One region of the Chelativorans sp. AA-79 genome, then DNA from elsewhere that is predicted to be linked to it. Evidence: riboswitches for the same ligand, from Rfam matches in the RefSeq annotation. Region 1 holds a riboswitch; the other holds the start of a gene.
What was found. A riboswitch is a leader RNA that binds a small molecule or an ion and turns the genes downstream of it on or off. The one in region 1 is predicted to bind S-adenosylmethionine.

Region 1 (15,689 bases):
TATGTGCTCATCCACGAAAAGAAGCTTTCGAACCTCCAGTCGCTGCTTCCCGTGCTCGAGGCCGTGGTGCAGTCCGGCAAGCCGCTGCTCATCATCGCCGAGGATGTCGAGGGCGAGGCGCTCGCCACGCTGGTCGTCAACAAGCTGCGCGGCGGCCTCAAGGTTGCCGCGGTGAAGGCGCCGGGCTTCGGCGACCGCCGCAAGGCCATGCTGCAGGATATCGCGATCCTGACAGGCGGTACGGCCATTTCCGAGGACCTCGGCATCAAGCTCGAGAATGTCACGATCGAGATGCTCGGCCGCGCCAAGAAGGTGGTGATCGAGAAGGAGAACACCACGATCGTGGACGGCGCCGGCTCCAAGGCCGAGATCGAAGGGCGCGTGGCGCAGATCAAGGCGCAGATCGAGGAGACCACCTCCGACTACGATCGCGAGAAGCTGCAGGAGCGTCTTGCCAAGCTCGCCGGTGGCGTCGCGGTGATCCGCGTCGGCGGGTCGACCGAGGTCGAGGTGAAGGAGCGCAAGGACCGCGTCGACGACGCCATGCATGCCACCCGCGCAGCCGTCGAGGAAGGCCTTCTGCCCGGCGGCGGCGTGGCGCTGCTGCGCGCGTCCAAAGCGCTGGACGCCGTCAGCGGCGAGAACGAGGACCAGAAGGTCGGCATCAACATCGTGCGCCGCGCCATCGAGGCCCCCATCCGGCAGATCGCCGAGAATGCGGGCGCGGAAGGCTCCATCATCGTCGGCAAGCTGCGCGAGAAGTCCGAGTTCGGCCATGGCTGGAACGCGCAGACCGGTGAATATGGCGACCTCTTCCAGATGGGCGTCGTCGATCCGGTGAAAGTGGTGCGCACCGCGCTGCAGGATGCGGCTTCCGTCGCGGGCCTGCTGATCACCACGGAGGCGATGGTGGCCGACCGGCCGAAGAAGGAAACCGCCCCGGCGATGCCCGCCGGCGCCGGCATGGATTTCTGAGCCGGCTAAATTTATCGTGCATCGGGCGCGGCCGCCCTCCGGCCGCGCCTTTTTTCTTCGTGCTTGAAGACACCATGCTCCCAACACCCCCTCTGGCCGGCAAGGCTATAGAGGGGGCCTGTTCTTCAGTATCCCGCGTCAAGCCGCCAGGGCCTTGCCCACGCGATCGCGGATCTCGGCCAGTGAGAAGGGCTTGTTGACCACGCCCAGCACCGTGCCGTCCAGTTCGGCCGCACGCTCCTGCTGGTCGGCGAAGCCGGTCATGAGCAGGAGCTTGAGGCCGGGGAAGGTCTTGGCCGCCGTGCGCGCCATCTCGATCCCGTCCATGGCGGGCATGCGGATGTCGGACAAGACGAGATCGAAGGCGCCGGACGCCTTCTCGATCTTGTCGAGCGCATCGGCCCCGTCCTCCGCCATGTCCACCATGTGGCCGGCGGCGGCGAGAGCGCGTGCGGTGAATGTCCGGACCGAAAGGTCGTCGTCAACGATCAGAAGCTTTGCCATGGGGCGATTGTCTCCGGCAATTGTTGACGTTCGCTGAACGGAGCGCAAGAAGCCGCCTCAGGCGTCGCCTTTCACGACACCCACGAAGGGCAGTTCGCGGAAGGCATGCGCCACGTCCATTCCGTAGCCGACCACGAAATAGTCAGGGCATTCGAACCCGACGAAATCGGCTTCGAGGGTCGCCTGCCGCCGCGAGCGCTTGTCGAGCAGCACCGCGATCGAGACGGACCTCGCACCGCGCGAAAGCATGAGGTCGCGCGTGAATTTCAGCGTCTTTCCGGATTCGAGTATGTCGTCGACAAGCAGGATGTCGCGCCCGCTCACGTCGTTGTCGATGTCGCGCAGCACCTTGACGTCGCCGCTCGTGGTGCCCGCGCCGTAGCTCGAGATCATGATGAATTCGACCTCGGGCGAGATCCCCGCGTCATGCATGGCGCGGATCAGATCGGCGGCGAAGATGAAGGAGCCCTTCAGGACCGAAACCACGAGCAGGTCGTGGTGGTCGCGCGCGGCGATTTGTTTGGCAAGTTCCAGATTGCGCTGCGCGATGGCGGACGCCGAGTAGAGGACCTCGATTTGCTTGCCACGGACCACAGGCATCGTGCGGCTTGCTCCCTGAAGGTGACTGCAACAGATTTCCCGCCATCCTTAGGAACGGCCGGAAGCATGGAGAAGGCGACATGCCCGCCCGCCGCGAGCGGTTGCCCGCTTGTCCCCAGGAAATAATGCGCAATGCGGCCGTTGTCGCTCAAAATATCGTCGCAGCCTGGCCGAACGCCGCATGCCCGCCGCTGACCCAGAACGCGCCGGCCACGAGCAGGAGCGCGCCGATCCAGAGGATGGCCCGGCCGGCACGGGAAGGATCGCGGGGAAGCCCCCTGCCGCGCCGGAGGATCTCGAGGCCCGCCACGCCTGCCGGAGCACCCGCGGCCGGTAAGCCGGACCGCCTCCCGGAGGCTCTCACCAGCGTCTCGAATTCCGCGTCGAGAATGCTGTCGTCCTTGCCGTGCGGATCAGCCCGGCGGGTGGAAGCAGCACTCACGAGAAGCTCGCCCGAAACGGGGCGCAGTCCACTTTTTCCCATCGGGGCAGAACCGTTTTCCGCTGATCTGCGCCGTTTGTAGGCCGCAGTGGTTAATGTTTCACGATTTCGCTGTTTTCGCCTGGATGTTAATCGGGCATTAACCATAAAAGCCAAAGGTGGTTCGCGCGTCTCGGGCCGCCGTCATCGTCGCCGCGGCTGGTTCATCCGCTCCGAAAAAGCGCAGGTCAGTACACGTGATTCGCTTCGAGAATGTGGGCTTGAGATACGGGATGGGCCCGGAGGTGCTCCGTGACGTCTCGTTCCAGCTGCCGGAGCGGTCCTTCCAGTTCCTGAGCGGCCCTTCGGGTACGGGCAAGACGACGCTGCTCAGGCTCCTCTTCATGTCGCTCAAGCCCACGCGCGGGCTCATCACCATTTTCGGCAAGGACCGTTCGCGCATCACGCGCGAGGAGCTACCGCTCCTGCGCCGGCGCATCGGCGTCGTGTTCCAGGATTTCCGCCTCCTCGACCACCTCACCACCTATGAGAACGTGGCCCTGCCGCTGCGCGTGCGCGGACGGGAGGAGGCGGGCTATCGCAGCGACGTGGTCGAGCTGCTGAAATGGGTCGGGCTCGGCGACCGCATGCACGTCTTCCCGCCGGTGCTTTCGGGCGGCGAAAAGCAGCGCGCCGCGATCGCCCGCGCGCTGATCGAGCAGCCGCAGATCCTGCTCGCCGACGAGCCCACCGGCAATGTCGATCCGCAGCTCGCCCGCCGCCTGCTGCGTCTCCTGATCGAGCTCAACCGCCTGGGCACCGCCGTGGTGATCGCGACACATGACGTGGGGCTCATGGAGCAGGTCGATGCGCGCCGGATGATCCTTTCGGGCGGAAGGCTTCAGATCTATGATTAGGTCGATGGCCGCCAGGGACCAGGCGATCCGCCTCGTGGAGAAGGTCGGCGTCATGAAGCGACAGGCCGCTGCGCGCCGGGCGCGCAGGCAGAACCCGATCGTGCCGCCCGACAATGTCGCCGGGCGGGCGATGGTGCTCGTCATCGCCATCATGACCTTTCTCTCCTGCCTCACGCTCGGCGCGGTCACGCTGGTGCGCGACACCGCCGCTGTCTGGCAGACGCAGATCGCGCGCGAGGCGACGATCCAGATCAAGCCCGTGGAGGGGCTGGACATGGAGGCCGCGCTGGCGGATGCACGGCACGTGGCCGCCGGCTATGCGGGCGTGCAAAGCGCCAGCATCGTCGATCGCCAGGCCACCGCGCGGCTCTTGGAACCCTGGCTCGGACCGGGCCTCGACATCGACGAATTGCCGGTGCCGCGGCTCATCATCGTGACGATCGATCCGGCGGAGCGGCCGGATTTCGCGGCGATGCGGGCAGAGCTTGCCGGGGCGGTGCCGAGCGCCATCCTCGACGATCACCGCACCTGGGTCGACCGGCTGGTGGCCATGGCGCGCACCACCGTCACGATCGGCATCGGCGTTCTCGTCCTGATGCTGTCTGCGACCGCGCTCACGGTCATCTTCGCGACCCGCGGCGCGATGGCCGGCAACGGGCATGTGATCGAGGTCCTGCACTTCGTCGGGGCGGAGGCGCAGCTCATCGCCCGCGAGTTCCGCCGCCACTTCCTGCTGGCCGGTTCGCGCGGTGCGGCCGCGGGCGGCGTGGCCGCGGTCATCGTGTTCGTCATCTTCTCCTGGTGGTCGTCGCACAATGTCGCCACGCCGGAGGGAGACCAGGCCTCCGCCCTGTTCGGCAACTTCTCCATCGGGCTGTCGGGCTATCTCGGCGTGGGGCTTGTGGTGGTGCTCATCGCGGTTTTGACGGCGGCCACCTCGCACATCACGGTGATCACCTATCTCAGGCGCATCGAGACATGACGGCTCAGCAATTCTCACGAGCCGATTCGTGCGGTAACGCTTTGTGCTCCAACGCAAGCCGCGCGGACTCGCCCTTGCCGCAATTGCAGGTTACCTATGGGAAGATGACGGGAATTGCAGTCTCACAATTGGGCAGTGGCCTGCGCCGCCCACGCCGCGCGAGGGTGGCCTTGCGCGCTCTCACCGCCGGTTTCCTCCTGTCCTGCGCGGCATTCGTCACCGGTTTCGCCTTCTTCGCCGATCACGTCGCGCGCCTGCAGGCGCCGGCTACGCTCAATCCCGCCGACGGCATCGTGGTGCTGACGGGCGGCCAGTCGCGCATCGATACAGGCATGGACCTGCTTGCGGCGGGGAAGGGCAAGCGCCTGCTCATCAGCGGCGTCAACCCGATCGCCCGCGCCGACGATCTGAGGCTTGCGACCGGCGGCGACCGCACCCTGTTCAACTGCTGCGTGGATATCGACCGGGCTGCCCTCAACACGATCGGCAATGCCCAGGAAAGCGCGAAGTGGGTCAGCGCCAATACCTTTGGCAGCATCATCGTCGTCACGAACAACTACCACATGCCGCGCAGCCTGCTCGAAATGCGGCGGATCCTTCCCAAGGCCGATCTCCAGCCTTATCCCGTGGTGAACACACCGCTCGACGACGGCGCCTGGATGAGCGATCCGGACGCGCTCAGGGTGCTGGTCACCGAGTATGCCAAGTATCTCTACGCCCTCGCGCGGGGCCTCCTGCCGGCGAACAGCGCGGCCGAGTTCCCTGGCACCGTCAGCGCGGCCGTGGCACACAAGTAAGTTCTTCCCATTCTGCTCTTTACAACGGGCCTGCTTGCGGTAACCAACGGCTGGCGGCGCCGTCCGCGTCTTGTTCGGGATCCCGCATGCTGTATCTCCGCTCCCTGGCCTTCAATTTCGTCTTCTATGCGAATCTCGTCGTCCAGATGATCTTCTGGACGCCCCTCTACTTCCTGTTGCCGCGCAAGAAGGCGTGGTTCGTGCCGAAGGTCTGGGCCGCGTCCTGCCTGTGGCTGCACCGGGTTATCGCGGGCACGCGGGCGGAGATCTCCGGCATCGAGAACCTGCCGCAGGGCTCCTGCATCATTGCTCCCAAGCACCAGTCCTTCTGGGACACCATCGCCTTCCTGCCCTGGATTCCCGATGCGCTCTACATCTTGAAGCGGGAGCTCATGTGGATTCCGCTTTTCGGCTGGTACGTCGCCAAGATGCGCATGATCCCCATCGACCGCGGCAGCCGTTCCAAGGCGCTCCGGCAGGCCGTGAAGACCGGCCGGGAGCTGATGAAGGAGAACCGTCAGCTTATCATCTATCCCGAGGGCACCCGCCGCCCGCCGGGCGCGGAGCCCGCCTATAAATACGGCATCGTGGAACTCTACGCCCAGCTCAAGGTGCCGGTCGTGCCGGTCGCGCATGTGGCCGGCCTTTACTGGCCGCGGCGGAAATTCCTGCGCTATCCGGGCGTGATCCGCGCGCGCTTCCTGCCGCCGATCGAGCCCGGCCTTACGCGCGAGGCGTTTCTGGAGCGTCTCGTCCGCGAGACCGAGGCGGCCTGCGACGCACTGCTCCTGGAGGCGGCGAAAGGGCCGAACCCGCCGCCCTTGCCTGAAACGGCGCGGAAAAGGCTCGCGGAGCTTGGCGCAGCAGTGGAGTCCGAGGCGGCCCGGGGCTGAGAGGCTCCAATCAGAGCGTCCGGCGCTCCGGCGCCGAGGGCGCAATACGCTTCGCCACCACCTCCAACCAGTGGTCGCGAATGCCGAGCGCTTTCAGATGGTCGACCGTGTTGATCACATAGTCCTCATTGCGGCCCGACTGCCCGACGGCGCCCGAGACCCGTGCGGCCGCCTGTTCGGGCTCCATGCGCCCGGCATATTGCGGGTGGGCGCGGTCGACCACATAGGTGAGCCCTTCGACGATCGGCCCGCCTTCCAGCCTGATGGGCAGGCGGCGCTCGAGATAGACATTGGTCACCAGTTCGCGCTCGCGCAGATAGGCGATGACCTCGTTCGCGAGTTCGCCCGGAACGGAAAAGGCCAAGCCAAGGCAGGAGCCGCCCCTGTCGAGGCCCAGAACGAGCCCCGGCCGGTCCGGCGTGCCGCGATGCACGTGGGAATGCACGCAAAGTGCGCGGCGATAGCCGAACAGCCGCGCCTTGCGTGTTTCCACATGGGCAAAACCCGGGCGCCACATGAGAGACCCGTAGCCAAAGACCCAAAAATTGTCCATTTCCCCTGACTTCTGCCTTGATCGTGCTGGGCGGGAACTGATTCGGTTAGCGGGAGCAACGGTATGGCGTCAAGGACAAGCTCGCGTTTCGGCCGGCGCATCCTGTGGCTAGCAATCGCGATCGTCCTGGTCTGCGCGGCTTACACCGGTGCCTGGTTCTATGCGGCGCGCATGCTCGAATCCCGTGCAGTCGCCGTTCTGGAGAAGGTGAACGGAGGCGGTGTGCGCGCATTCTGCGAAGAGCCGCAGGCGAGGGGCTTTCCCTTCCGCATCGGCCTTTTCTGCAAGAGCATCTTCTATGAGAACATCCATGACGGCGTCTCCGTCCGCGCAGGGCAGCTTCGGTCCGCGGCCCATGTCTACCAGCCCTTCCGGGTGCTGAGCGAGGTGGACGGCCCCGCTTCCATCATGACGCCCTTCACGGTCCCCTTGCGGGCGCAGTGGGGAAGTTTGCGCGCCAGCACCAGGCTCACGCGCCCTCTGCCGGAAACCGTCTCGGTAGAAGGCAAGGCCGTTCGCGTCTCGGCGGAGGAGGGTGGCGGGACGCTGCTCGCGGAGATGGACGACCTTCAGGTGCATGCCCGGCAGAGGGAGGCCGATCTCGAAGCCGCGCTCAGCTTCCGCAATCTCCGGGTGGGCGAGGAGATCGTGACCGGTCTTCCGGCGCTCGAGGGCAGGATGCTCTTGCTCGTGACCGATGGTGTTGCGCTTGTCCAGAACAGGACAAGGAGCCTGCGCGGGCAGTCCCTCACCATCGAGGAGATGGTTGTCGGCCTCGCCGGCCAAAGGGCGGAGGTCTCGCTTTCCGGCCCGATCTCGGTTGATGATGAAGGACTGATCGATGCCGAGCTGTCCGTCGGCATCGATGATCCTGCGGCGGTCGCGGAGCAGGTGGCCCGGATCTTTCCCGATGAGCGCGACCAGATCATGGCCGCTTCCGGCATGGTCGGAGGGTTCGCGGGCGCACCGCTTCAGATCCGCATCGTGAGCGGCAGGATCTTTCTCGGCTTCATCCCGCTCGGCACCATCCCGCCGGTCGACTAGCCAGGCTTCATCTGTCAGCGGTGCAGCACCGCGCTTCTGATTTGGCGTCAGAAGGGGCGGGAGACCCAGCCATGGGAATAGAAATCGCCCCTCCGGAATTTTTCTCACCCGCCAACCCTCTGTTCCCACTCGCTATTCGCTGTTTCGCCACTCGCTCATCGCACTCTTTTTCTCCCCATCCCCTCAGCCCGTATTATTCTTTCCCCATCGCTCTCGCGGGAACCGGATGCGCACCGGGTGTTCGGGAGGGCGGCGGAAACCTCCCTCCCCAGGATCGGAACCTGGGGATCCGAGGGCCCGCGACAGGCCGGCGGTGCCGGGGCGGTGGGTGTGAGACGCCGTTTCCGGAAAAACGGATGCTGGTGAGAGACGGCATCGCGGAAACCGCGGAGAAGCCGCTAGGGCTCTCCTTCGGCCCGGCCAAGACCACCCCCTTCATTGGGTGCAGCCGGGAAGGAGAAGGGTCCGAGTGATCGGCCGAGGTCGGGACAGACTCCGGCGGGGCGCATTGGGAGCGCCTTTTTTATTTTTGTGGCGCGAACGGTGCGCCCCGCTTCCCAAACCAATCAATGGCCAGACGCGAAAGCGGGCGTGGCGACGGTGAGGCACGGCTTGATGTTCGGATCACGGAAACGACGACGCGAAGGAGCGGCACCGCGAAGTGAGGCGGCGCCCGATCGACCGCGCGTCGTGCGGCCGGCCGCAACGCCTAATCGCCTTCGAGCTTCGGCGGGTGAGCGACGACCTGCCGGCCGAAATCCGGCGCGTCCACTTCCTGGCCGGCCTCGATGATGGAGCGGCGGACCGCACGGGTGCGTGCGAAGAGTTCGAACAGCTTTTCGCCGTCGCCCCAGCGGATGGCCCGCTGCAAGGCGGAAAGGTCCTCGGAGAAGCGCGCCAGCATCTCCAGTATGGCGTCCTTGTTGTGCAGGCAAACGTCGCGCCACATTGTGGGATCGGAGGCGGCGAGGCGGGTGAAGTCGCGGAAGCCGGAGGCCGAGTATTTGATCACCTCTGACTTGGTCACCGTCTCCAGGTCGTCCGCGGTGCCGACGATGTTGTAGGCGATGATGTGCGGCAGGTGCGAGACGATGGCGAGCACCATGTCGTGGTGCTCCGGGTCCATGCGGTCGACCCTCGAGCCGCAGCGCTCCCAGAACCGGGTGAGGCGTTCGAGAGCCTCCTCGTCCGTTGCCGGAAGGGGGGTGAGGATGCACCAGCGTCCTTCAAAGAGTTCGGCGAAGCCTGCATCCGGGCCGGAATGCTCGGTGCCGGCGATCGGATGGCCGGGAATGAAGTGCACGGTGCCCGGCAGTTTCGGCGCCATCTGCTGGATGACGGAGGATTTCGTCGAGCCCACATCGCTCACGATCGCGCCAGGCTTGAGCGCCCCCGCGATCTCCGCGGCCACGTCGCCCGAAGCTCCCACGGGTACGGAGACGATCACCAGATCGGCATCGGTCACGGCCTCGGCAGCCGAGCTGAAATATGCGTCGCCCAGGTCGAGCGCGCGGGCGCGCGCCAGCGTCTCCGGGTGCCGTGTCGAGATGGCGACAGTCCCTGCCAACCCCTCCCGGCGGACGACGCGTGCGATCGACGAGCCGATCAGCCCGATGCCGACAAGGGCGATCTTGTCAAAAAGCGGGTCGGCCACGGCTCACCTGCCCAGGAACTCGGCGAGGGTGGCGATCACGCCGCGATTGGCCTCCTCGGGCCCGACGGTGAGTCGCAGGGCGTTGGGAAGCCCGTAGCCCGCAACCCGGCGCAATATATAGCCGCGTGCGGTGAGAAACGCGTCCGCCTCCTCGGCCGTCCTGCCGCCGTTTTCCGGGAAATGGATCAGCAGGAAATTGCCCACGCTCGGCGTCACGCGCAGCCCGAGCTTGGTGATCTCGTCGGTCAGCCACGTGCGCCAGGTTTCGTTGAAGGCGACCGCCTGCTCCACATGCGCCTTGTCGCGGATCGCGGCCGCGCCCGCCTCGATGGCGATCGCGTTGACGTTGAATGGGCCGCGCACGCGATTGACCGCGTCCACCACATGGGCCGGCGCGTACATCCAGCCGATGCGCAGGCCGGCAAGCCCGTGGATCTTGGAAAAGGTGCGTGTCATGACGACGTTTTCGCTCGAAGAGACGAGCTCGACGCCTGCCTCGTAGTCGTTGCGGCGGACATATTCCGCATAGGCTGCGTCGAGCACCAGCAGCACATGCCTGGGCAGGCCGGCCCGCAGGCGCTTCACCTCGTCCACCGGCAGGTAGGTGCCGGTCGGATTGTTGGGATTGGCGAGGAAGACGATCTTCGTACGCTCCGTCACCGCCGCCAGGATGGCGTCGACATCGGCGCGCTCGTCCGTCTCCTCGGCCACGACCGGCACGCCTCCCGCGGCCAGGATCTGGATCTTGTAGATCAGGAAGCCATGCTCGGTGAAGATGCCCTCGTCGCCGGGCTTCACATAGGTCTGCGCCAGCAGGCCCAAAAGCTCGTCCGAGCCGTTGGAGCACAGGATGTTCGCGGGATTGAGGCCGTGCGCCTGCGCGATCGCCTCGCGCAGCTTCGTGGCGGAACCGTCCGGGTATCGGTCAAGATGCCGGCTCGCCTCCCGGACCGCTTCCAGCGCGGCCGGCGAGGGGCCGAGCGGCGTCTCGTTCGAGGAGAGTTTCCAAACCTTTGCCGCGCCGGGCACGCTTTCGCGGCCGGGAACATAGGCGGCGATGTCCATGACGCCGGGCTTGGGCTGCGGACGGTCGAGCGAAGTCATCGGGCAGTTCCATTAGATCGAGGCCGCTTGCTTTAGCCCATGAACTGCGTTGACGCAAAGGGTCGGCCGGCTTAAATACTCGATAACTCCGTGGTGATTTGGCCGGTCGGCTTGCAGCCACGTTAAAGAAGTCGCTAAAAGGCCGTTGCGTATATGTTCGCAAGGACCGGCCGCGATTTCGCCGCCGGTCTTTTTGTTTTGGAGCCTGTGTGATGCCAATCAAGATTCCCGACCAGCTTCCCGCCCGTGAAGTGCTTACGCGCGAGGGCGTATCCATCATGGATGAGGAGACGGCGCTGCGTCAGGACATCCGCCCGCTTCAGATCGGGCTCCTCAACCTCATGCCCAACAAGATCCGCACGGAAACGCAGTTCGCCCGCCTGATCGGCGCCACGCCCCTGCAGGTGGAACTGACGCTGGTGCGCATCGGCAACCACAAGGCCAGGAACACGCCCGAAGAGCACCTCATCTCCTTCTACCAGACCTGGGAGGAGGTCGCGGCGCGAAAGTTCGACGGCTTCATCGTCACCGGTGCGCCCGTGGAGCTTCTGCCCTTCGAGGACGTCACCTACTGGGACGAACTGGCGCGCATCTTCGATTGGACGACATCCAACGTGCATTCCTCCTTCTTCATCTGCTGGGGGGCGATGGCGGCCGCCTGGCATTTCCATCGCATTCCGAAGCACAAGCTCGAGAAAAAGGCCTTTGGCGTGTTCCGGCACCAGAACAACGCTCCGGCCTCCCCCTACCTTGCCGGCTTTTCGGACGACTTCTCCATTCCCGTCTCGCGCTGGACCGAGGTGCGCGCGTCCGACATTCCCACAGGGGTGGGTCTGGAGCTGCTCATGGAATCGGATGTGACCGGCCCCTGCCTGCTGACGGAAAAGACCGGCAACCGGCTCTACATGTTCAATCACATCGAATACGACTCCACCTCGCTCAAGGAGGAGTATGATCGCGACGTGGCCGCCGGCGTGCCGGTCGAGGTGCCGCACGCCTACTTTCCGGAAGACGACCCAAGCCGTCCGCCGCTCAACCGCTGGCGCTCGCACGCCCATCTGCTCTTCGGCAACTGGATCAACCAGGTCTACCAGACCACGCCATACCGCCTGGAGAAGATCGGCACGAGCTTGCAACTGGCCTTGTCCTGAGCGGTCGGGCAGCGCTCGCCGCGCGGCAGCTTCAAGAGCCTCGGAGGAGGGCTGCCGCGTCCTGCATGATCGATGTCGTCAGCTCTTTCGCCGGCATCGGTTTCGCCAGCGCCGCCGCCTGCCCGGCCCAGAGCGGCGAGAAATCGCCGGAGCCTGAGCCCTCCGCCGCCTTGCGCAGCGGCATCACCGCGGTGGTGGCCAGAGGAAAGGCGGGTGCCTCGGCGCTGATCGGGCCCACCTCGCGGACGATGCGGTTGACGAGTCCGCGCGCTGGCCGGCCGGTGAAGACGTTGGTGAGCACCGTGCGGTCGTCACGCGCCCTGGCGAGAGCTTCCCGATGCGCCGGCCCGGCCAGCGCTTCCGGAGACTGCAGATAGGCCGTGCCGACCTGCACTGCCGAAGCCCCGAGCATGAAGGCCGCCGCAACGCCGCGCCCGTCGGAGATGCCGCCCGCGGCGATCACGGGCACGGACACCGCGTCCACCACCTGCGGCACCAGCGCCATGGTTCCCGGCTGCGTGGCGATATCGTCCTCCAGGAAGATGCCCCGATGCCCCCCGGCCTCGGCGCCTTGGGCGATGATGGCGTCGCAGCCGCGCTCCTCCAGCCAGCGGGCCTCGGCCACGGTCGTAGCGGAGGAGATGATCTTCGCGCCCGTCTCCCGCACGCGGTCGAGCAACGCCTCTTCGGGCAGACCGAAATGGAAGCTCACCACCTCCGGCCGGCACTCCTCGACAATGGCGCAGGCTTCCTCGCTGAAGGGATTGCGGCCGCCGCCCGCGGGTGGGGACTCCGGATCGAGGCCGAATTCGGCATAATAGGGTGCGAGCCGCCTGCGCCAGCCCGCTTCGCGATCGGGGTCCGGCTCCGGTGGCGTATGGCAGAAGAAATTGAGGTTGACAGGTCTGTTCACGCGTTGACGCATGATGCCGAGTTCGGTGCGGATCTGGTCCGGCGAGAGCATGGCGCAGGGAAGCGAACCGAGCCCGCCTGCTTCGGCAGCCGCGATCGCCAGTTCCGCGCCCCCTGAGCCGGCCATGGGGGCGAGGAGGATTGGCTGTTCGATGCCGAACAGATCGAGTATCCGCTGATCACGCCACATGTCATCCACCCTTCTTGTCCAGATTGGCCGTGATGCCGCCGCGGACGCGCGTCGCCCCCTGCGGGCTCAGCACCGGCACCAGCACCCGGCGCGCGCGCCGTGCCTTGGCGGGCAGGCCTTGATAAAGACGCTTCTCCGCCTCCACCACCAGCACGCCGGCGAAAAGCGGCCAGAAGCGCCGGCCCGCCCGCTCCAGCACTTGGTGCAGCCGCATGACCCAGCGCCGCCGCGCCGGGGGAAAATGCAGCGTATCCGCCCAGGCGCCGGGCGTGAAATTCGCCTCGCGCAGGAGTTCGACGAGCTGGGCGCGCGAGTAGGGGCGCCCGGTGCCGAAAGGCGTGTGCTCGAAGCGCGCCCAGATCCCGCGCCGGTTCGGCACGACGAGGACGATGCGTCCACCCGGCGCCAGCACGCGCCAGAGCTCGATCAGCATCTGGCGCGGGTTCTCAGCGTGCTCCAGAGCGTGAACCACCAGAACGCGGTCCACGGTGGAGTCGGCGAGCGGGAGTTCCTCTTCATCGACGAGGGCGGTCGCGGCCGGCCGGCCCGCCGGCCAATGGATGGCGCCCTGGCGCGCGGGCATGAAGGCGAAGACGCGCTCGGCATCGCTGCCGAAGCGGTCCAGCCAGGGAAGGGCATAGCCGAGGCCGACGAGCCGCTCGTCCGGCAGCTTGGCCCAGATGGACGACAGGGCCATGGCGATGGAGCGTTCGGCAAGCTTTCCGAGCAGGCTCGCATAGAAGGCCCTGAGGTCCACGATATCGGTGTTCATGATAAGAGGGTAAGCATGGTCGGCCATCGCCGCAAGGAAGTCTTTCGGCGGGTGACAACGGACGATCGAAACTCTATGTCTGACCCCATACGGAGGTGACGATGACGCTCGAAATCGAACAGTTCATGTGCCGCAGCGATAATTTCGGCATCCTCATGCGCGATACGGAAAGCGGCATCGCCGCACTGGTGGATGCACCGGAGGAGCGGCCGATCCTGGAGGCGGTCGAGCGCACGGGCTGGAAGCCGTCGCTGCTCCTGATCACCCATCACCACGTTGACCATGTCGAGGCGAATCTGGCGCTCAAGGAGCGTTTCGGGCTCACCATCGTCGGGCCGGCCAAGGAGGCGGAAAAAATTCCTGGCATCGACCGGCAGGTGAAGGAGGGCGACGTGGTGCGCGTCGGCAAGCAGGAGGCGCGCGTCATCGAGACGCCGGGGCACACGGCCGGCCATATCACCTATCATTTCGCGGGTGCGGGCGTCGCGTTCACGGCCGACACACTCTTCGCGCTCGGCTGCGGCCGGCTCTTCGAGTGCAAGCCGCCGGTGATGTACGAATCGCTGAGGAAGCTTTCCGAACTGCCGCTCGAGACCGTCATCTATTGCGGCCACGAATATACCGAGTCCAATGCGCGTTTCGCGCTTTCGGTCGATCCTACCAACTCGGCGCTCAAGGAGCGGGCGAAGACAATCGAGGCACTGCGACGCGAAGGCAAGCCGACATTGCCCACCACGCTGGCCGATGAGATGGCCACCAATCCATTCCTGCGCTGGCACGACACGATCATCCGGCGGAATCTCGGCATGGAGAACGCTGCGGATGCCGAGGTCTTTGCCGAAATCCGCAAGAGGAAGGACCTCTTCTAGCGTTCAAGCCGCCGCGTCGCCGGCAACCGCCGGCTTCCGGCGGAAGATCATATTCTTGGCGGCAAGCGCGGCGCCGCCGGTGATGAGCAGGCAGGCCGCGAGAATGCTGGCGGCCGGTTCGGCCTGGCCGGCGGCGATCAGGATGAGCGTGGAGAGCAGTGGTGCCGCGTAGCTCGCGGCACCCAGAACCTGGATATTGCCGTGCTTCACGCCGTAGTCCCACGCGTAGAAGGCGGCGCCGACCGGCAGAAGGCCGAGGCCGAGCACCGCGAGCCACTCGCCTGCATTCGCCGGCCACACGGTCTCCTCCAGCGCGAGGTGGCAGAATGCGGAGAGGATGGCGGTAGCGGCGCAGAACCAGGTGACGATGCTGGTCGGCACGGCCTGGAAGCGGCGCGAGAGCAGCGAATAGCCGGACCAGAAGAGTGCACAGCCGCCCGCTGCCGCATAGCCCAGCGCGTAGCGGCTGTCGAAGGTGAAGCCGCCACCCTTGGTGATGATGAGGAACGTGCCGAGAAGGCCGAGGCAGGCGCCGGTGATGTGATGCCAGCCGAGGCGCTCTCCGGGCATCAGCGCCGAGCCCAGCACGATGAGAAGCGGCCAGAGATAGGCGATGAGGCTCGCCTCGACAGCGGGCGCGTTCCTGAGCGCGGTGAAATAAAGGAAGTGGTAGCCGAAGAGGCCGCCGATGCCGACGAGCCAGACCACCGGAGGAACCTTCTCGTGTCTGCGGAAAGCCGGCGAGGCCGCCCGCGCGGCAAGCCCGACGCCGGTGCCGACGGCAAAGGTGATCGCGGAAAGCTGGAAAGGCGGCACCTGGCCGGAAGCCGCCGTCATCAGCGCCAGGAGCGCCCACATGGCGACAGCCGAAAAGCCGATCAATGTGGCACGCGCCATCCTCTCCCTCCGCCGGACTTACATCGTACGCGCCCTGATGTGCACCGTTCCGATCTTCGTGGCAATGGTTGCTTCCACGGGAGAATAGAGATCGCGGCCTCCCACCGGCTCGAACCCTACGAACATCCGCGCCCGGTCGCGCAGATAGGTGATGGAGGAGTGATTCCTGCGATAACCCGAAACGGGCACGAAACGCGCCCGGCACGTGATCGCCGCACCACGGAAGCTCTCACGCTCCGTGGCCGGCTGAAGCACGATGTCGGCGCGGATCTCGCCGTCATAGACGCGGATCGTGCGGCTGCAGACCTCCTCGCTGCTCGACACCGGAAGGAGAAGGGCCGAGATCGGGTCTGCCGCACCGGAGAGGTGCTCTCTTCCCAGCGGCACCCAATCATCCCCCCGCTTCTTCAGCGGCGGCTCGTTCTTCGTCTCGGCAACCGCGCCCCTGGCAAAG
Region 2 (15,689 bases), 1.1 Mb from region 1:
GTCCCGGGTCGGCCCCTCGGGCAAACGCTCTGCCCTGAGCCGCAATCGCGTCAGCGGAGTGCGCAGGTCGTGGCTGATGCCGCGCAGCATGCGTGTTCGCGACTCCACCATGGTCGCGATCCGGTTGCGCATGCCGTTCAATGCTCTGGCGAGAGCGACGATCTCGACGCTGCCGCGTTCTTCAAAAACCTCCGCATGCGTCGAAATATCCGCGTTGGCCGCTGCGCGGGATATTCGCCTGAGAGGCAACGTAATGGCCCAGATGGCAAAGGCGGACAGCAGGAAAATCAGGGTGATCAGCGCGATCAGGTAATATGACCCGCGTACGGCGAAATTGTCCCACAGGAAGGAGTCGGAGGAAATCGGGGTGACCAGCATCGTCGCGTCATCCACCCTGAAGGCAACGACACGGTTGTCGTCCAGAAATGTCCTCCAGCCACCCAACGGGGGAACCAAATTGTCAGGCGGGAACAACCAATCGATAGCTCGATCCCAGAATGTCTCCTTGCTGGATGTCGTTGTGAACTGCTCGCTCAAGGCGACGGGCTGCAATGTCGAATTCCAACCAGATCGCTGAGCGGCGTGAAGGATAATTGCTCTCTCACCGGGAGTTGCCGCTGCCAATAGCTCGCCAATCGCCTGAGCGCGTTCAGCAACCTGCTCGATATCGAGTCCCTCATAATCCCTGACCCAGCGCTCAAGCACGGGCCCCCCCGTGACGACGATCAACAGTGCGAGCACGATTATAGCGGTGATCTGTCCATGAATGGTCCTTAGACCAAGAGGCATGCGCAATCTCATATCCCTACATCAGGGCGCCGATGTCGCCGAACGATCTGAGGTTGATGCTTGATAACATGACGAGAACCGGCCTGCCCAAGGGTGATTGTTAAGTTTTATTCCAGCAACAGTCGCCGGTACGGATCACATGCCTCGGTGCCTTCCGCCTGCAACAAAGCTTAACATAATGACATGCTCGACGCGGCTCCCCTGTGACACCTAGGGTCGTCAACGTCCCGCCGTTCGATCGAGTTGGGCGGCGGCGACAACTCGTTTGGAGCCCTCATGTTTTTCACTAAGCACAACAGCAGGCGTGCTTCGTCCTGCGCCTTCGGCGCCGCAATGGGTGTCATGGGAACGGTATCCAGCGCAGTCGCGGCCGACCTTGCTGCTGCACAGAAGCCACCCGAACCAGCATTTGATCAAGAGCAGTTCGACCAACGATTCAACCAGCCCGAACGGAACTGGAGCCTGATCGTCGGCGGCGGCGGTGAGTACGGGCCTGTTTATGAAGGTAGTGGCGACTTCGAGATCAGCCCGATTCCTCTCGTTCTGTTCACCTATGGCGAATGGCTAGCGATCGATCCCTCGGGAATCACCGTCACACCTCTCCGGCACAAGGGCTTCTCGCTTTCCGGGAAGGTCGGTTACGAAACGGGCAGAGACGCCGATGATCACGATCGGCTTCGCGGCCTGGGCGACATCGATTTCGCTGCCACGGTGGGCGCCAAGGCGGCATATGAGTGGGGGCCGGTCGAGCTTTATGCCGAAGTCGAGCAAACGATAGATGGCAGCGAAAGCCTCATCGGCACGTTCGGTATCGGGTATTCCACACCTGTAACCGAAAGGCTTATCCTCGGCGCCAGTGCCGAGGCAATCGTGGCGAATGACAAGCATATGGAGGCCTATTTCGGCGTCAGTTCCGAGCAATCCGCAGCCTCCGGCCTGTCGGAATACAAGGCCGAGGCGGGCCTCAAGCGCGTCGACATTTCGGCGTCCGCGACCTACCTGCTGAATGAGCACTGGCTTGTGCGCGGCGAGGCAGGCTTTGGGATATTGACCGGGGATGCTGCCGACAGCCCGATCGTGGAGGAGAAGCTGCAACCCTCGATCTCCCTTTTCGTGGGCTACAAGTTTTAGGTCCGCTGGCCGAAAGCTGGTTTAAGACACTGCAAAACACGTGTTTGCGGATAGGAGAGCCGAGGGTGTCGCCCTCGGCTCTTTGTCGTGCGCGCCCGCCGCCTTCAGTACAAAGTCACCCGCGGCAGGCAGAGAAGTAGTACTGTCTGCTCCTGCGCAAGAACTCTGACCAGAGGGATCAGCAGGACGAAGATCATTCCGTTCAGGACGGTCCGCCGCCAAATGCCCGGATCAACGGTTAGCGCATCGACATCCCGCCACAGCCCCGGCCGCGGAAGAAAGCGGGGGACCGAGCGGCGATAGGCGTAGTAAGCTGGTCCGTGAACGGTGGCAATGGCAGTGATGCCCGTCGGACATCGGGCGGCAGACGGTCTGCCTACGCTTCCTCGACGATGGCGGTAAACACGTATCCGCCCAGCCGCACCGTCTGCAGTAAGGCAGGCTCCTTGGGATCGGCCTCGATCTTCTGGCGAAGGCGGCTGATGTGGACGTCGATGCTGCGCTCGATCGGCCCGGCAAGTCCGGAATGCGTCGTCGAGAGTAGCTCTTCGCGCGTGATCACGCGACCCGGGTTCCGGCAAAAAGCCAGCAAGAGATCGAATTCCGTCGTCGTCAAAGCGATGCGCGCATTGCTCGGGTCGTGAAGTTGACGACGCACGGGATCGATCTGCCACCCATCGAACCGAAGCTTTCGTTGCGCGGTGTTCTTGACCATTCCATAAGAGGCCCTCCGCAAAAGACTGCGCACACGCGCGACGACCTCCCGGGGGCTGAATGGCTTCGTCACGTAATCGTCAGCGCCGACCTCCAGCCCGACGATCCTGTCGACCTCCTCGCCAAGCGCCGTCAGCAAAATGATCGGGATGGTCTTCTCGGAACGGATTTTCCTGCAGAGGCTCAGTCCGTCCTCGCCCGGCAGCATGACATCGAGGATGATGAGATCGAATGAATTGTTGCGCAGAAGCGACTGCATCACGCGGCCATCTTCCGCAACGGTCGGGATCATCCCGTTGTCCTGCATGGTCAGGGCAAGCAGATTTGCGATTTCCGAATCGTCCTCAACGATCAGGATCTGCGCATTTGCCGTATTCGGTTGCATGAAGCCTCTTGCCCCTGTTGGCGTAAAATGCACGCCGGAGAAAGTCAGGATATTTCGGTTTGTTAAATTTTGTTGCAGCGTTTCAACATGCCACGCTCCTCCAGGATTCGGGCGATTGTGAGTTTCGGCGCCCTGAACATGTCACCGGCGACGGTGAGAAGGCCGGATAGTGCATGGGCCGCCCGGCCTTCCATTCCACGCCACTTCCCAGCGGTAGCGCCACGCGGCGTCCGGTATGATCAGATCTCCGCCGACTGGAGGAAAGGCTTGAAGATCCGAGCGATCCGATCGCCGAAACCTGAAACGATGAGGTGGAGGGAGGGGATCACGATCAGGGAAAGAAGCGTGGAAGCCAGCAGCCCGCCGATGACGGCAATGGCCATGGGAGAGCGGAATTCGCCGCCATCCCCCATGCCGAGGGCGGAAGGGATCATGCCGCCGGTCATGGCAAGGGTCGTCATGACGATCGGGCGAACCCTTTCGGAGCAGGCCTCGATGATGGCCTCAAACCGCGGCAGCCCATGCGCCTCCCGCTCGATTGCGAAGTCCAGGAGCATGATGGCGTTCTTCGTAACGATGCCCATCAGCATCAGGATACCGATGACGACGGGCAGCGATATGGCGTTGCCGCTCAACCACAGCCCCACGGCGACACCGCCGATCGACAAGGGAAGAGAAGCCAGGATCGTCCACGGCGCCAGCACGCTGCCGAACAACAGGATCAGGACGACGAAAACCAGCATGATGCCCGATCCCATTGCCACCGCGAAGCTTTCGAAGACGGTGCCTTCCGTATCGGAGTCTCCTGTCGCCTGAAGGCGAACGCCTTCCGGCAGGTTCTTCACGCTCTCCAGCCGAAGCAGCCGCTCCATGCCCTGTCCGGATGTCAGACCGTCGGCCAAGTCCGCGCCGAGCTCGATCCGACGTTCGCGATCGAGCCGCTCGATGGCGGACATCGTTTCGTCGAAGCTGATGTCGACGATCGCCGATAGCGGGACGTGAGTTCCATCGTCGGAGGGCACGGTCAGCATTTCCAGCGTCGGAAGATCGTTTCGAGCATCTTGGTCGATGACCACGCGCACAGGGATCTGCCTGGCGCCATCGGTGAAGCTGGGCAAGCGGCTGTCGACATCGCCGACGGTGGACACGCGTATCGTCTGGGCAATCGCGGCCGGCGATACGCCGAGCATCGAGGCCTTGTCCGTCTGGACCTGCAGCTTGAGTTCCGGACGCATGGCGGTGTTGTCGATGGCGGGATCGACGAAGGCCCGATCGGCTGAAAGCTCCTCCACGATGGCGTTCGCTGCTTCCAGAGCCAGTTCCCCGTCGGTGCCCAGCACGGCAAACGACAGGTCGCGCCCGCCGCGCGTGTTGAGGAACCTCAACTTCACGTCGGGGATGGATGCGAGGCTTCTTTCGATATCGGCTTCAATCGCAAAGGATGAACGGCCCCGCTGCGTCTTGTGGAGAAGATCGATGAGGATGACGGCGTAGCGCACATCCTCCAGCCCCGTGATGCTCGACCCGGCACGGGCGAACACGCCCTCCACTTCCTGGAACTTGCCGATACGGCTTGCGATCTCATCGGACACCGCGCGCGTATCCTCCAAGGTGGAACCAGGCGGCAACTCGACCGAGAGGGTCAGGCGCCCGGTGTCTTCCTCCGGCAGAAAGGTGGTCGGTACCGACAACAGGGCGACCATGGCCAAGGCAAAGGAGCCGGCGGCAAGCCCCACCGTCGCCCACCGCCAGCGCAGGCTCATGCGCAACAGCCGCTCGTAGGCCAGGGTGAAGCGCCCCTTTTTCTCCTCAACGGGCGAGCTTCCGGTCATTAGATAGGCTGCCATGATCGGTGTTATGAGCCGCGCTACCAATAGCGAGAAGAAGACGGCAATGGCGACGGTCAGGCCGAATTCCCGGAAGTACAGGCCCACCTCGCCGCTCATGAACCCGACAGGCGCGAAGACGGCGATGATGGTGGCGGAGATGGCGATGACGGCCAGGCCGATTTCGTCGGAGGCGTCCAGCGCCGCCCGCAAGGCGGTCTTGCCCATGTCGCGATGGCGCACGACATTCTCGATTTCGACGATCGCATCGTCCACGAGTATTCCCGTCACCAATGTGATGGCCAGCAGGCTCAGGATATTGAGGGAAAAGCCCAGGAGCTCGATCGCGAAAAACGTCGGGATGATGGACAGGGGCAGCGCCACCGCGGCGATGATCGTCGCCCGCCAATCGCGCAAAAACAGAAAAACAATGACGACGGCAAGCGCGGCCCCCTCGAGCAATGTGCTCATGGCCGAACTGAAATTGCCGGCCGTATAGGCGGAATTGTCGTCCACGAGGCTGAAACGCACATCCGTGTCGCGCGCACTGAGCTCCGCCAGCGCCCTGGAGACCGCATCCGCGACGGAAACCTGGCTTGCACCTTGAGAGGGATAAACCGCAAAGCCCACGACATCCGAACCATCGAGCGTAGCGAAGGAACGCGCTTCCGCCACGCTATCGCGAACGCTTGCCAAATCCCCCAGCCGGATGGCCGCATGGGGAGAAAGCGCAATGCGCTGATCGGCAAGATCGGGCACCGTCTTTGCCGCCGCTACGGTCGTGACGGCCTGTTCACGGCCGCCCAGATCGCTTCTCCCACCGGAATTCTCGATCTGGGTCCGCAACAGGCTTTCGTTGATGGCGCTTGCGGTCAGCGAAAGCGCCTGCAGCCGGTCGGGATCGAGCTCGACGCGTATTTCCCGATCCGCCCCGCCGACGCGTTCGATCCGCCCCACGCCCGGCAAGCCTTGCAGACTACGGTTCACCACGTCGTCCACGTACCAGGACAGTTCGGCTACCGTCATGTCCGGACTGCTGACGGCATAGGTGACGACGGATTGAGCCTCCTCCTCGACCCGTTCGACAACCGGCTCATCGATGGTCGCGGGCAGGTCGGAGCGGATTTTTGCAACGGCATCGCGGACGTCCGTCATCGCCCGGTCCGGCGAAACCAGGCCCAATTCGAACTCGACGCTGGTCACGGACCGGGCCTGGCCAATGGTCGACGTGATCTTCTTGATGCCGGCGAGCGATGCGACGGCATCCTCGACCCTCCGCGTCACCTCGGTCTCAAGCTCCGCGGGCGTCGCGCCGGATTGTTCGATCGTGACGTTCACGAGCGGGGTTATGATGGTCGGGAAGTGGGTGATGGGCAGCCGGGAAAAGCTGTAGAGCCCCACGATCGTCAAAATCACGAAGAGCAGGTTCGACGGCAGAGGATTGCGGATGGCCCACGCCGAAATGTTCGCGTTCATCGACGGGCCATCCCTTCGGGCTGGTTCAGTGAGGCGGCTTGGGACACATTCCGTTGCACGTCGCCTTGTGCCGATACGACGACGGGCTCGACGCGATCCTGATCTTTCAGGAAGCCGCCCGCCTTCAGAACGATCATTTCATCGTCCTCGACACCCTCGACAATCTCGACGAGATCGCCTTGGCGCGAGCCGATCCTGACGTTCCGGATTTCCACGACATTGTCCCTGACGACATAGACGCTGTGGGAACCGCGCGTGCTTCTGACTGCCGTTTCCGGCAGGAGAACATTCGTCCGCGTCGACGTGTCGATGACGCCGCGTGCAAACACACCCGGAACGAGGCCTCCGCTCTCGTCGAGCTCGATATGAACGGTCCCGCTCCGCGTCTTCGGGTCCAGTTGGGCGGCGTTGAGCCGCACCGTGCCGGTGACAGGCGTGTCGCGGCCGGGAAGAGTAACTTGCGCACGCATCCCTTCGCGCAGCCGAACGAAGCTCACTTCCGTCACTTCCGCGACGAACTCTATCCTGCCGTCCTTCGCGATACGAAAGAGAGGAGCACCCGAATTCGAGGTCATGACGCCGATGCGGGCGTTTCGCTCCAGAATGAGGCCGGACGCAGGGGCGCGCAACGTGCTCCTCTCGAGCGTCAACTCGATCTCTTTTCTTTCCTGGACGATCAACTGTTCTTCGGCTTGCGCCAGTGCCAATGATTGTCGTGCAAGGGCGGTTTCCGCGACCGCGCGGTCATAGGCGTTCTGAGTGTCGTCCAGAATCTGCTCGGAAACGACCCCCTTCGACTGGAGCGCTTGGCTGCGCTCCAGCTTCTCGCGGGCTTCGCGCTCGGCAACGAGCGCAATTTCGACCTTGCTGGCCTCGACGGCCACGGCAGCTTTGGCGCGTAGAGCGCTCACCGCATTCTTGTCGAGGGCGAGAAGCGCATCGGTCTTGTCGAACTGGGCAAGGGGCTGGCCCTGTTCGACCCTTTGCCCAACCTCCACCAATATCTGCTGAATTTCCTGGCCCGTAGCCGAGGGATGCACCTGCGCCTCCTCACGCGCCGCAAGCGTTCCCACGACCGATACACGCTGCGTGACGTCGCCTCGCTTGGCGACAACGACCGTGACGGGCATCTGCTGCTGGGCCTGCGCAATGGGCATCAAGGCAGCAAATGCAAGCGAGGCAATGATCGCGCATCTGATAGACAGCCGCGGCTGACAAAATGGTTTGAACCACGCCTTTATATTCATGAAGCGACCTCTCTTCTCCTGCCTCCAGGCGAGATGAGCCCTCAGGCGAGCTCGGTCGCACCCTAGCGATCATGGAAGATCGCGGTATTGTATCGGGTTAAGATTTATTGCGCTTGAAATGGGACCGGCTCAATGCGTCCTCGGCTGAAGTGCGGCCAAGGGGGCCGAAGGCGCTCTTCTCTTGAGGCTCGACTGACAAGAGCAGCTTTTTGACCGGAAAAGTTCTTTCAGCTTTCAACAAGCAGGTTGGCATTCAGCGATCGGGTATGCCGTGGCGAATTGTGCGCCGAACTCCCCCGTGCGATCCGTCGTGCCGTTGGCGATGGATCGCGAACGGCCTTTCCGAGTTGAGGGTGCATGGACCGCATCCGCAATTTCCTGGCATTGCTGCGGGGCCAGCTTTGGGCGGTCCCTGCGCTCTTCGCGCTCGCTGCCGTCGGGCTGGCCTATGTGCTGCTAAACTACGGCGACCTCCTCAGTTCCGGCGGCCGGATCTGGTGGGTCTACAGCGGGGATGCAGGGACGGCGCGCGATCTTCTCGGCAGCCTCCTGTCCGGGCTGATGACGATGACATCGCTCGTCGTGTCGGTGACCTTCGTCATCCTTACGCTCGCGGCCAACCAGCTCGGCCCCCGTCTCATCTCCATTTTCATGGGCGATCGACAGATCCAGTCTGTCCTGGGGCTGTTCATCGGCACGATCCTCTATGTCATTCTGGTGCTCAGGACACTCGACGACACCCTCGGTTCGCAGGGCGTGCCCCATCTCGCCGTCACAATGGCGAGCGTACTGACGATTCTTTGCCTGCTGGCGCTCCTCTTCTACATTCACAAGATCGCCCGTTCCATCATCGCGGACAATGTGGTGGAGGCGGTTTCGCAAGAATTCCGCGAAACGCTGCGCGAAATCTTGCCCGACCGCGACAGCGACGAGAGCGCTGTGAAGCAACCGTTTCGCGGGCGGCGCTGGCCACTCGGCATCCGGAGGATCGGTTACGTGCAGGTGGTGGACTATGGCCGCCTCCTTTCCCTCGCCTGCGAGGCCGATATCTGGATTGCGGTGAATGTCCGGGCCGGACATTTTTTGCTGCTAGAGGGCGAGCACCTCGACATCTACGGCGAGGCCGCTCCCGACGAGGCACTGCAGGAGCGGATCCGATCGGCCTTCACAGTCGGAACCGAGCGCACGCCTGCCCAGGATCCGGAGCAAGGGATTCGACAGCTGGTCGAGATCGCCACGAGAGCGCTCTCCCCTGGCACAAACGACCCGTTCACCGCGATCGCGGTGATCGACAGGCTGGGAGCGGCTTTCGAGGAGATCTTTGCGCGCCACGTGCAGCCCCACGCAATGCGCGACGGCAGCGGTGAGATCCGGGTCGTGGCCGACCGCAGCGACATCGCCGGCCTGCTTGCTGCAGCATTTCATCCGATAAGGCAGGCCGGCAAGGCCCATCCCGCGATCCTGATCCGGATGGCGGATGTTATGGCCGACCTTGCCTGCGGCACCAGGAACGCGGTTCACCGCGAGGCCCTGTTGGGTCAGCTTCAACGGCTTGCTGAAACGGCCGCACTTGGACAGTCCGCTCAACAGGACCGGCAGGACATCCTGGCGAGGATCGAGCATGCCAAGCAAGCCCTGACAAGGGGGCGTCTCCAGCCGCCGGGCAAAAATGGCTTCTGAATACCGGGCGCCAGCAGGAAAACGCTTTCTCCGCCGCAAAGGGGAGAAAGCGCGTACGGGCTTCAACCAGAAAGCCCAGCCAAGTAGCCGCCGAGCGTCTTGGCGGACGCGATTGCAGCCTGAAGCCGCTTGCATGAAAGCCTGAAAGCAACCCTCGCGCCACCATAGAGATCGCCAAGTGCGTCGGCGCTTGTCAACCGGCTAGCCACTGGTCGTCGAAGGAATCCGGGCGATGACCTTGATCTCGAAATCGAAGCCGGCAAGCCAATTGACACCCACCGCGGTCCAGTTCGGATAGGGCGGTTCGCCGATCTCTTCCGCGCGGACGGCCAGCACCGATTCGATCTGCTCATCCGGATTGGTGTGGAATGTGGTGACGTCGACAACGTCGTCGAAGCTACATCCGGCGGCGGCCAGGACCGCGCGCAGATTGGCGAAGGCGCGACGAACCTGATCCTCGAATAGGGGTTCGGGCGAGCCGTCTTCACGGCTCCCGACCTGACCCGACACGAAGAGAAGATCACCGGAGCGAATGGCCGCGGAATAGCGATGAATGTCGTACAGCGCGTGGCGGCTTGCCGGATAGACGGCGTCACGTGCGGGCATTTTCGTTCCTTTCTTTCCTGAAAAGGGAGTGGTGCAGAGGCGGGGACATGTATCGGGATCGAGGGGTGGAGCTGCATGACGGCGTCGTGCAGCCCTGGATCAGCGAGGCAGAATGGATCACAGCCGCGCCAGTTCCTCCTCGGTGAAATCCGCCGCCACTGCGATGTCCTTCTGCCTGTCGAGTTCCTCGATGCGCCCGACGAGTGCCCTGCGGATGCCGGCATAGGCTTCGGCACCGAGCACCAGCCGCTTCGGAAGTGGACCATCCTGATCGGCAAGTCTGATCATTGCGTCCGTCATGCGGTCAGGGTCGCCTTTGATCACCCAGGAGCTACCGAGCGCCTCGCGGATCTGATCGGCGGGGGTTCCCTCATAGGCCGCGAGCGGCTCGGTTCGCGCGAGATTGCCGCCGAACCCGGTCCGCGCCGGCCCGGGTTCCACCAGGGTGAACTCGATCTTGAAGGGAGCGGTCTCCTGCGCCACGGACTCGACGAACCCCTCGATACCCCACTTGGTCGCGTGATAGAGACTGAACGCCGGATAGGCGATCTGGCCTCCTTCGCTCGACACCTGCAGAATCCGGCCGCCACCCTGATTGCGCAGATGCGGCAACGCTGCCTGGATGAGCGTGATCGAGCCGATGAGATTGGTGTCGATGATATCCCGCACCTGCACATCATCAGCCTCTTCCGCCGCGCCGAACAAGCCGTAGCCGGCATTGCTGACGATGATGTCGATGCGTGCGGACGCGGCGAAGGCCCTGTCGACTGCGGCACGGACCGAGCTCTGGTCCTTGAGGTCCATCGCGACGATGCCAAGCCGCTCAGGGTAGCGGGAACGCAGGTCGGCAAGCGCATTCTCGCTGCGGCTGGTGCCGACGACGCGGTCGCCCCTGGTCAGGGCCTTCTCCGCCAGCAGCCGGCCTAGGCCGGACGACACGCCCGTTATGAGCCAGATCTTTTCCATCTTTCATACCTCCGAATTGGACACAGGCCGGAGATAGGGCAATTGCATTACGCACATTAGACATTGAAATCGGTATGAGATGATGCAAAAACCCCACCAATGCCTCGCCCGACGCTCAACGACCTCACCGCCTTCGTGGCGGTGGCCACGCATCGCAGCTTCCGCCGCGCGGCGGACGAGATCGGCACGGCACCTTCCACATTGAGCCACGCGATGCGCGCGCTCGAGGAACGCATGGGCGTGCGCCTTCTGAACCGCACCACACGCAGCGTCTCGCCGACGGAAGCCGGGTTCCGGTTGCTCGGCCGCCTGCAGCCGGCGCTCGCCACGCTGGACGAGGCGCTCGACAGCGTCGCAGGATTCCGGGGCAATGTCGCAGGAACCGTCCGCATCAATGCGCCGCGATTGGTGGCGGGGCTTCTCGTGCGCGAGGTGCTTCCGCAGATGGCGGAGCGCCATCCGGACGTGACAGTGGACATCGTCGTCGAGGGGCGGCTCATCGATATCGTGTCCGGCGGGTTCGATGCCGGCGTGCGCCTCCTCGGATCGGTCGCCAAGGACATGATCGCCGTGCCGTTTGCACGCCCGTTGACGTTCATCTGTGTCGCCTCGCCCGCCTATCTCGATCGCTTCGGCGAGCCAGGAACCCCCGAGGAATTGCCACGCCACCATTGCATCGGCCACCGCATGCCCAGCGGCAAATTCTATCGATGGGAGTTCGAACGCGCCGGCCAGGAACTGGTGATGGACGCAAACGGCCCCATCGTCCTCGATGACGAGGAACTGATGGTCGAAGCCGCAATTAAAGGGCTGGGCATCGCCTATGTGGCGGATTGGGCCGCAGAAGCGGCCCTGTCCGACGGCCGGCTGCGCAAGATCCTGACCGCGTGGATGCCCGCTGCGGAAGAGGTTGCGGTCTACTACCCCGGACATCGTGCCGTGCCACCGGCACTGCGGGCTTTTCTCGATGTGGTGAAGGACCTGCGGAAGGAAGAACCTTAAACTGGATCAACGAAGCAGCATCCGGGCAATACCGACGGCATGTTCCGCGGGTGGGGTTTCCCGCACCGTTGCCTCCAGGCCTCTGACATCCGCGAACTCCATCGAAGCGAGGAAGAGACGGTCAGACCCTCGCGAGCGCCTGTTCGATGTCCTTGAGCAGGTCGTCCGCGTCCTCAAGCCCGAGCGACAAACGGAGTGTTCCCTGCCGGATGCCCGCTTCGAGCCGCGCTTCCTCCGAAAGGTTCTTGTGCGTGGTGGTCGCGGGATGGGTGATCAGGCTCTTGGCATCGCCGAGATTGTTGGAGATGCGGATGATTTCCAATGCGTTGGAGAAGGCGAAGGCCGCCTGCTTTCCGCCCTTGAGATCAAGGCAGACGAGCGTCGAGCCGCCCTTCATCTGGCGTCGCACGAGATCCGCCTGCGGGTGGTCGGGCCGGCCGGGATAGATCACGCGGGAGACTTTCGGATGCTCGGCCAGGTAATCGGCCACGCGTCCCGCGCTTTCCATCTGCTGGCGCACGCGCACGGGGAGGGTCTCCAGCCCTTTCAGCAGCGTCCAGGCGTTGAAGGGCGAAAGGCTGGGCCCGGTGTGGCGGAAATAGTCGTGCAGGTTCTCGTCGATCCATTCCTTGTCGGAAAGCACGATGCCGCCGAGACACCGCCCCTGGCCGTCGATATGCTTGGTGGCGGAATAGACCACCACGTGGGCGCCGAGCTCCAGCGGCTTCTGCAGCAGCGGCGTGGCGAAGACATTGTCCACCACCAGCCGCGCGCCAGTGCTGTCGGCGAGCTTCGCGATACCCGCGATGTCGCAGACCTCGAGCGTCGGGTTGGTCGGGCTTTCAAGGAAAAAGAGCTTCGTGTTCGGGCGTACGGCCTCTTCCCACGCATCGAGCTTCGATCCGTCGACAAGCGTCGTCTCGATGCCGTAGCGCGGCATCAGCGTCTCCACCACCCAGCGGCAGGAGCCAAAGAGCGCGCGGGCCGCCACGACGTGGTCGCCGACCTTCACCGAGCAGAGAAGCGCGGCGGCGACCGCGGCCATGCCGGAGGCGGTGGCGCGGGCATCCTCGGCGCCTTCGAGCGCGCACATGCGGCTCTCGAACATGTCCACAGTGGGATTGGCATAGCGGGAATAGATGAAGCCCGGATCCTCGCCCTTGAAGCGGGCTTCGGCCGCCTCGGCGGTCTCATAGACGAAACCCTGGGTCAGATAGAGAGCTTCCGAGGTCTCACCGAAGGGCGAACGCAGCGTGCCGCCATGAACGAGGCGGGTTTGAGGCTTCCAGTCGTCGTTGAATCTCTTCGTCATCGCTCTGCTCAACAAAAAACCGGCCGCGGAAAGCCGGTCGAGCATCGAGCGCGGCCTTTTAGCGACTTCTTTAACGTGGCTGCAAGCCGACCGGCCAAATCACCACGGGATAAATGTCCTTTAGCCCCGGCTTTCGCTTGCGTCAATCGCGGTGCACAGTAAAGGTCCGGTCAAGTTTCTCAAGGGGGAAGGATTGGCAAGCACAGGCATCCTGCCGGATAAGGAGATCGCGGCACTGTTCGAGAGCGGTGCGCTTACCGCGCCACGCCCGCTCGATCCGGACCAGGTGCAGCCCGCGAGCCTCGATCTGCGCCTGGGCGCGGTGGCTTATCGCGTGCGCGCGAGCTTTCTGCCCGGCCCCGGTTCCCGCGTGGCCGAAAAGCTGGAGCGGCTGAGGCTGCACGAAATTCCCCTGGATGACGGCGCGGTGCTGGAGACCGGCTGCGTCTACATCGTGCCGCTCACGGAAAGCCTCGTCCTTCCCGCCGATGTCTCCGCCTCGGCCAACCCGAAAAGCTCCACGGGGCGGCTCGACATCTTCACCCGCGTGATGACGGATCACGGGCAGGAGTTCGACAAGATCGCCGCCGGCTATTCCGGCCCGCTTTATCTGGAGGTGAGCCCGCGCACTTTCCCGATCGTCGTGCGCCCCGGCTCGCGCCTGTCGCAGATCCGCTTCCGCCGCGGCAATGCGCTGCTCACCGAGAGCGATCTCGCCGATCTTCATGAGCGGGAGACGCTGGTGGCGGCCGAACGGCCCAGTATCTCAGGCGGAGGAATAGCACTCTCCATCGACCTCGAAGGCGGGCCCGACGGGCTCGTCGGCTACCGCGCCAAGCACCACACGAGCCTGATCGACGTTGACCGCAAGGCAGCTCACGAGATCCACGACTTTTGGGAACCGCTCTACAATCACGGCTCGAAGGATCTCATTCTCGACCCGGACGAGTTCTATATCCTCGTCTCGCGCGAAGCTGTGCACGTGCCCCCGGCATACGCCGCCGAAATGACGCCGTTTGACCCGTTGGTGGGTGAATTCCGGGTCCACTATGCCGGCTTCTTCGATCCCGGATTCGGGCATTCCGCTGCCGGGGGCACGGGCAGCCGCGCGGTTCTCGAAGTGCGCAGCCACGAAGTGCCGTTCATCCTGGAGCACGGGCAAATCGTCGGGCGGCTGGTCTATGAACGCATGAGCGCACTTCCAAGCTCGCTTTACGGGGCGGATCTCAAGTCAAACTATCAGGGCCAGGCGCTGAAGCTCTCCAAGCACTTCCGCTAAAGCAGCGCCGACCGGCCTCAGGAGAGGGGCCGGGCGATCAGCTTGCGGTAGAGATGCCAGCTCGCATGCCCCAGGATGGGCAGGACGACCGCGAGCCCGGCAAAGAGCGGCACCATGCCGATCACGAGCAGCACGGCCACGATCAGTCCCCAAGCCAGGATTTCCAAGGGGTTGCGCATGAAAGCCCTGACCGAGCTGTGGACCGCCGCATAGGCTCCCACGTCGCGATCGAGCAGTAGCGGAAAGGCGACGACACTCGCCGCCAGCGCGATCACGGCGAAGACGAGGCCGACGGCATTGCCAAGAATGATCAGTATCCAGCCTTCCCGCGTCGTGAAGACGTCGCGCACGAACGCGCCCGTTTCCGGTGGAACAGACCCGAAGAGCACATTGTAGAGCGCGCTTGCGGCGTAGAGCCAGAGAAGGAAGATGACGGCGAGCAGCATCCCTACCACCGCAATCGAGTAACGGGCGGGGGAGCGGCGTACTTCCAGCGCATGCCGCCATGAGGTCTCGATCCCCATTTCGCGCCTTCGGCTGATCTCGTAGAGGCCGATCGCGGCGAAGGGGCCCACCAGTGCGAAACCCGCCATCAGCGGATAGAGGAGCGGTAGTGCGTTGTTGCCTGAGGTCCAGTAGGCAAAGATGATGCCTGCGACCGGATAGATCAGCGCCACGAAGGCATAATGGGAGGGTTTTTCCCAAAAGTCCTCGGCGCCCCTCCTCAGGCAGTCGGAAAGGTCGCTCATCCGAATCTTGCGCACGGCGGGATAGACCAGCCTCTCGCTGGCGCCGGCGATGACGTGGAACTCGGCCATTGTCCATTTCCTCCACGCTAGTTGGGGCGGAAGCGGTTCCCGGCGTGAAGTCGAACGGAAGCTGCGAGGCCGCTATCCGCCTGTCCCGAAGATATAACGCCTTCAGCCGCCCTTGTCGCCCCTTCGGGTCCACACAAAGGTTTGAGCAGCGGCTTGACAGGGCGCGGGCGAAAGGCAATCTACAGGAGCGCGCGGGTGTAGTTCAGTGGTAGAACGCAAGCTTCCCAAGCTTGATGTCGTGGGTTCGATCCCCATCGCCCGCTCCAGACAATTTCAAGCAACTGCTCAACTCGCTGCATTGCGGTGTCTCGTATACCGCAATGGGAGGCCTGCTTCGCGAATTCGAAGCGCTGCGGAACCGGAACCTAACGAAACGCCCTCGCTGCCAGCACGATGCGTGCGACGGCGGTGTAAAGCGTGAGCGCGGCGAAGAGATAGGCGAGTATCGGGAACCAGGC

Region 2: linked by a shared signal. The riboswitch ahead of PVE73_RS24000 (O-succinylhomoserine sulfhydrylase) and the one ahead of metA (homoserine O-succinyltransferase) in region 1 are both predicted to bind S-adenosylmethionine.

Annotation. Positions count from the first base shown of each region.
Region 1 is NZ_CP120361.1:696,795-712,483, forward strand. It holds gene groL (chaperonin GroEL) at 1-975, shown strand, start outside; gene PVE73_RS03550 (response regulator) at 1,114-1,479, opposite strand; gene hpt (hypoxanthine phosphoribosyltransferase) at 1,537-2,079, opposite strand; gene PVE73_RS03560 (hypothetical protein) at 2,228-2,563, opposite strand; gene ftsE (cell division ATP-binding protein FtsE) at 2,758-3,417, shown strand; gene PVE73_RS03570 (ABC transporter permease) at 3,470-4,399, shown strand; gene PVE73_RS03575 (YdcF family protein) at 4,570-5,196, shown strand; gene PVE73_RS03580 (1-acyl-sn-glycerol-3-phosphate acyltransferase) at 5,283-6,089, shown strand; gene PVE73_RS03585 (gamma-glutamylcyclotransferase) at 6,100-6,642, opposite strand; gene PVE73_RS03590 (DUF2125 domain-containing protein) at 6,706-7,686, shown strand; gene PVE73_RS03595 (prephenate/arogenate dehydrogenase family protein) at 8,396-9,340, opposite strand; gene hisC (histidinol-phosphate transaminase) at 9,344-10,444, opposite strand; SAM riboswitch at 10,525-10,602, shown strand; gene metA (homoserine O-succinyltransferase) at 10,657-11,595, shown strand; gene PVE73_RS03610 (nitronate monooxygenase family protein) at 11,627-12,697, opposite strand; gene PVE73_RS03615 (class I SAM-dependent methyltransferase) at 12,699-13,469, opposite strand; gene gloB (hydroxyacylglutathione hydrolase) at 13,571-14,338, shown strand; gene PVE73_RS03625 (EamA family transporter) at 14,342-15,235, opposite strand; gene PVE73_RS03630 (DUF3108 domain-containing protein) at 15,254-15,689, opposite strand, start outside.
Region 2 is NZ_CP120361.1:4,926,719-4,942,407, forward strand. It holds gene PVE73_RS23955 (ATP-binding protein) at 1-789, opposite strand, end outside; gene PVE73_RS23960 (MipA/OmpV family protein) at 1,123-1,920, shown strand; gene PVE73_RS23965 (response regulator transcription factor) at 2,297-3,019, opposite strand; gene PVE73_RS23970 (efflux RND transporter permease subunit) at 3,259-6,321, opposite strand; gene PVE73_RS23975 (efflux RND transporter periplasmic adaptor subunit) at 6,318-7,478, opposite strand; gene PVE73_RS23980 (DUF2254 domain-containing protein) at 7,926-9,248, shown strand; gene PVE73_RS23985 (RidA family protein) at 9,450-9,854, opposite strand; gene PVE73_RS23990 (SDR family oxidoreductase) at 9,972-10,820, opposite strand; gene PVE73_RS23995 (LysR family transcriptional regulator) at 10,920-11,822, shown strand; gene PVE73_RS24000 (O-succinylhomoserine sulfhydrylase) at 11,944-13,134, opposite strand; SAM riboswitch at 13,173-13,250, opposite strand; gene PVE73_RS24005 (2'-deoxycytidine 5'-triphosphate deaminase) at 13,328-14,413, shown strand; gene PVE73_RS24010 (DUF2189 domain-containing protein) at 14,431-15,231, opposite strand; tRNA gene PVE73_RS24015 (tRNA-Gly) at 15,423-15,497, shown strand; gene PVE73_RS24020 (CDP-alcohol phosphatidyltransferase family protein) at 15,597-15,689, opposite strand, start outside.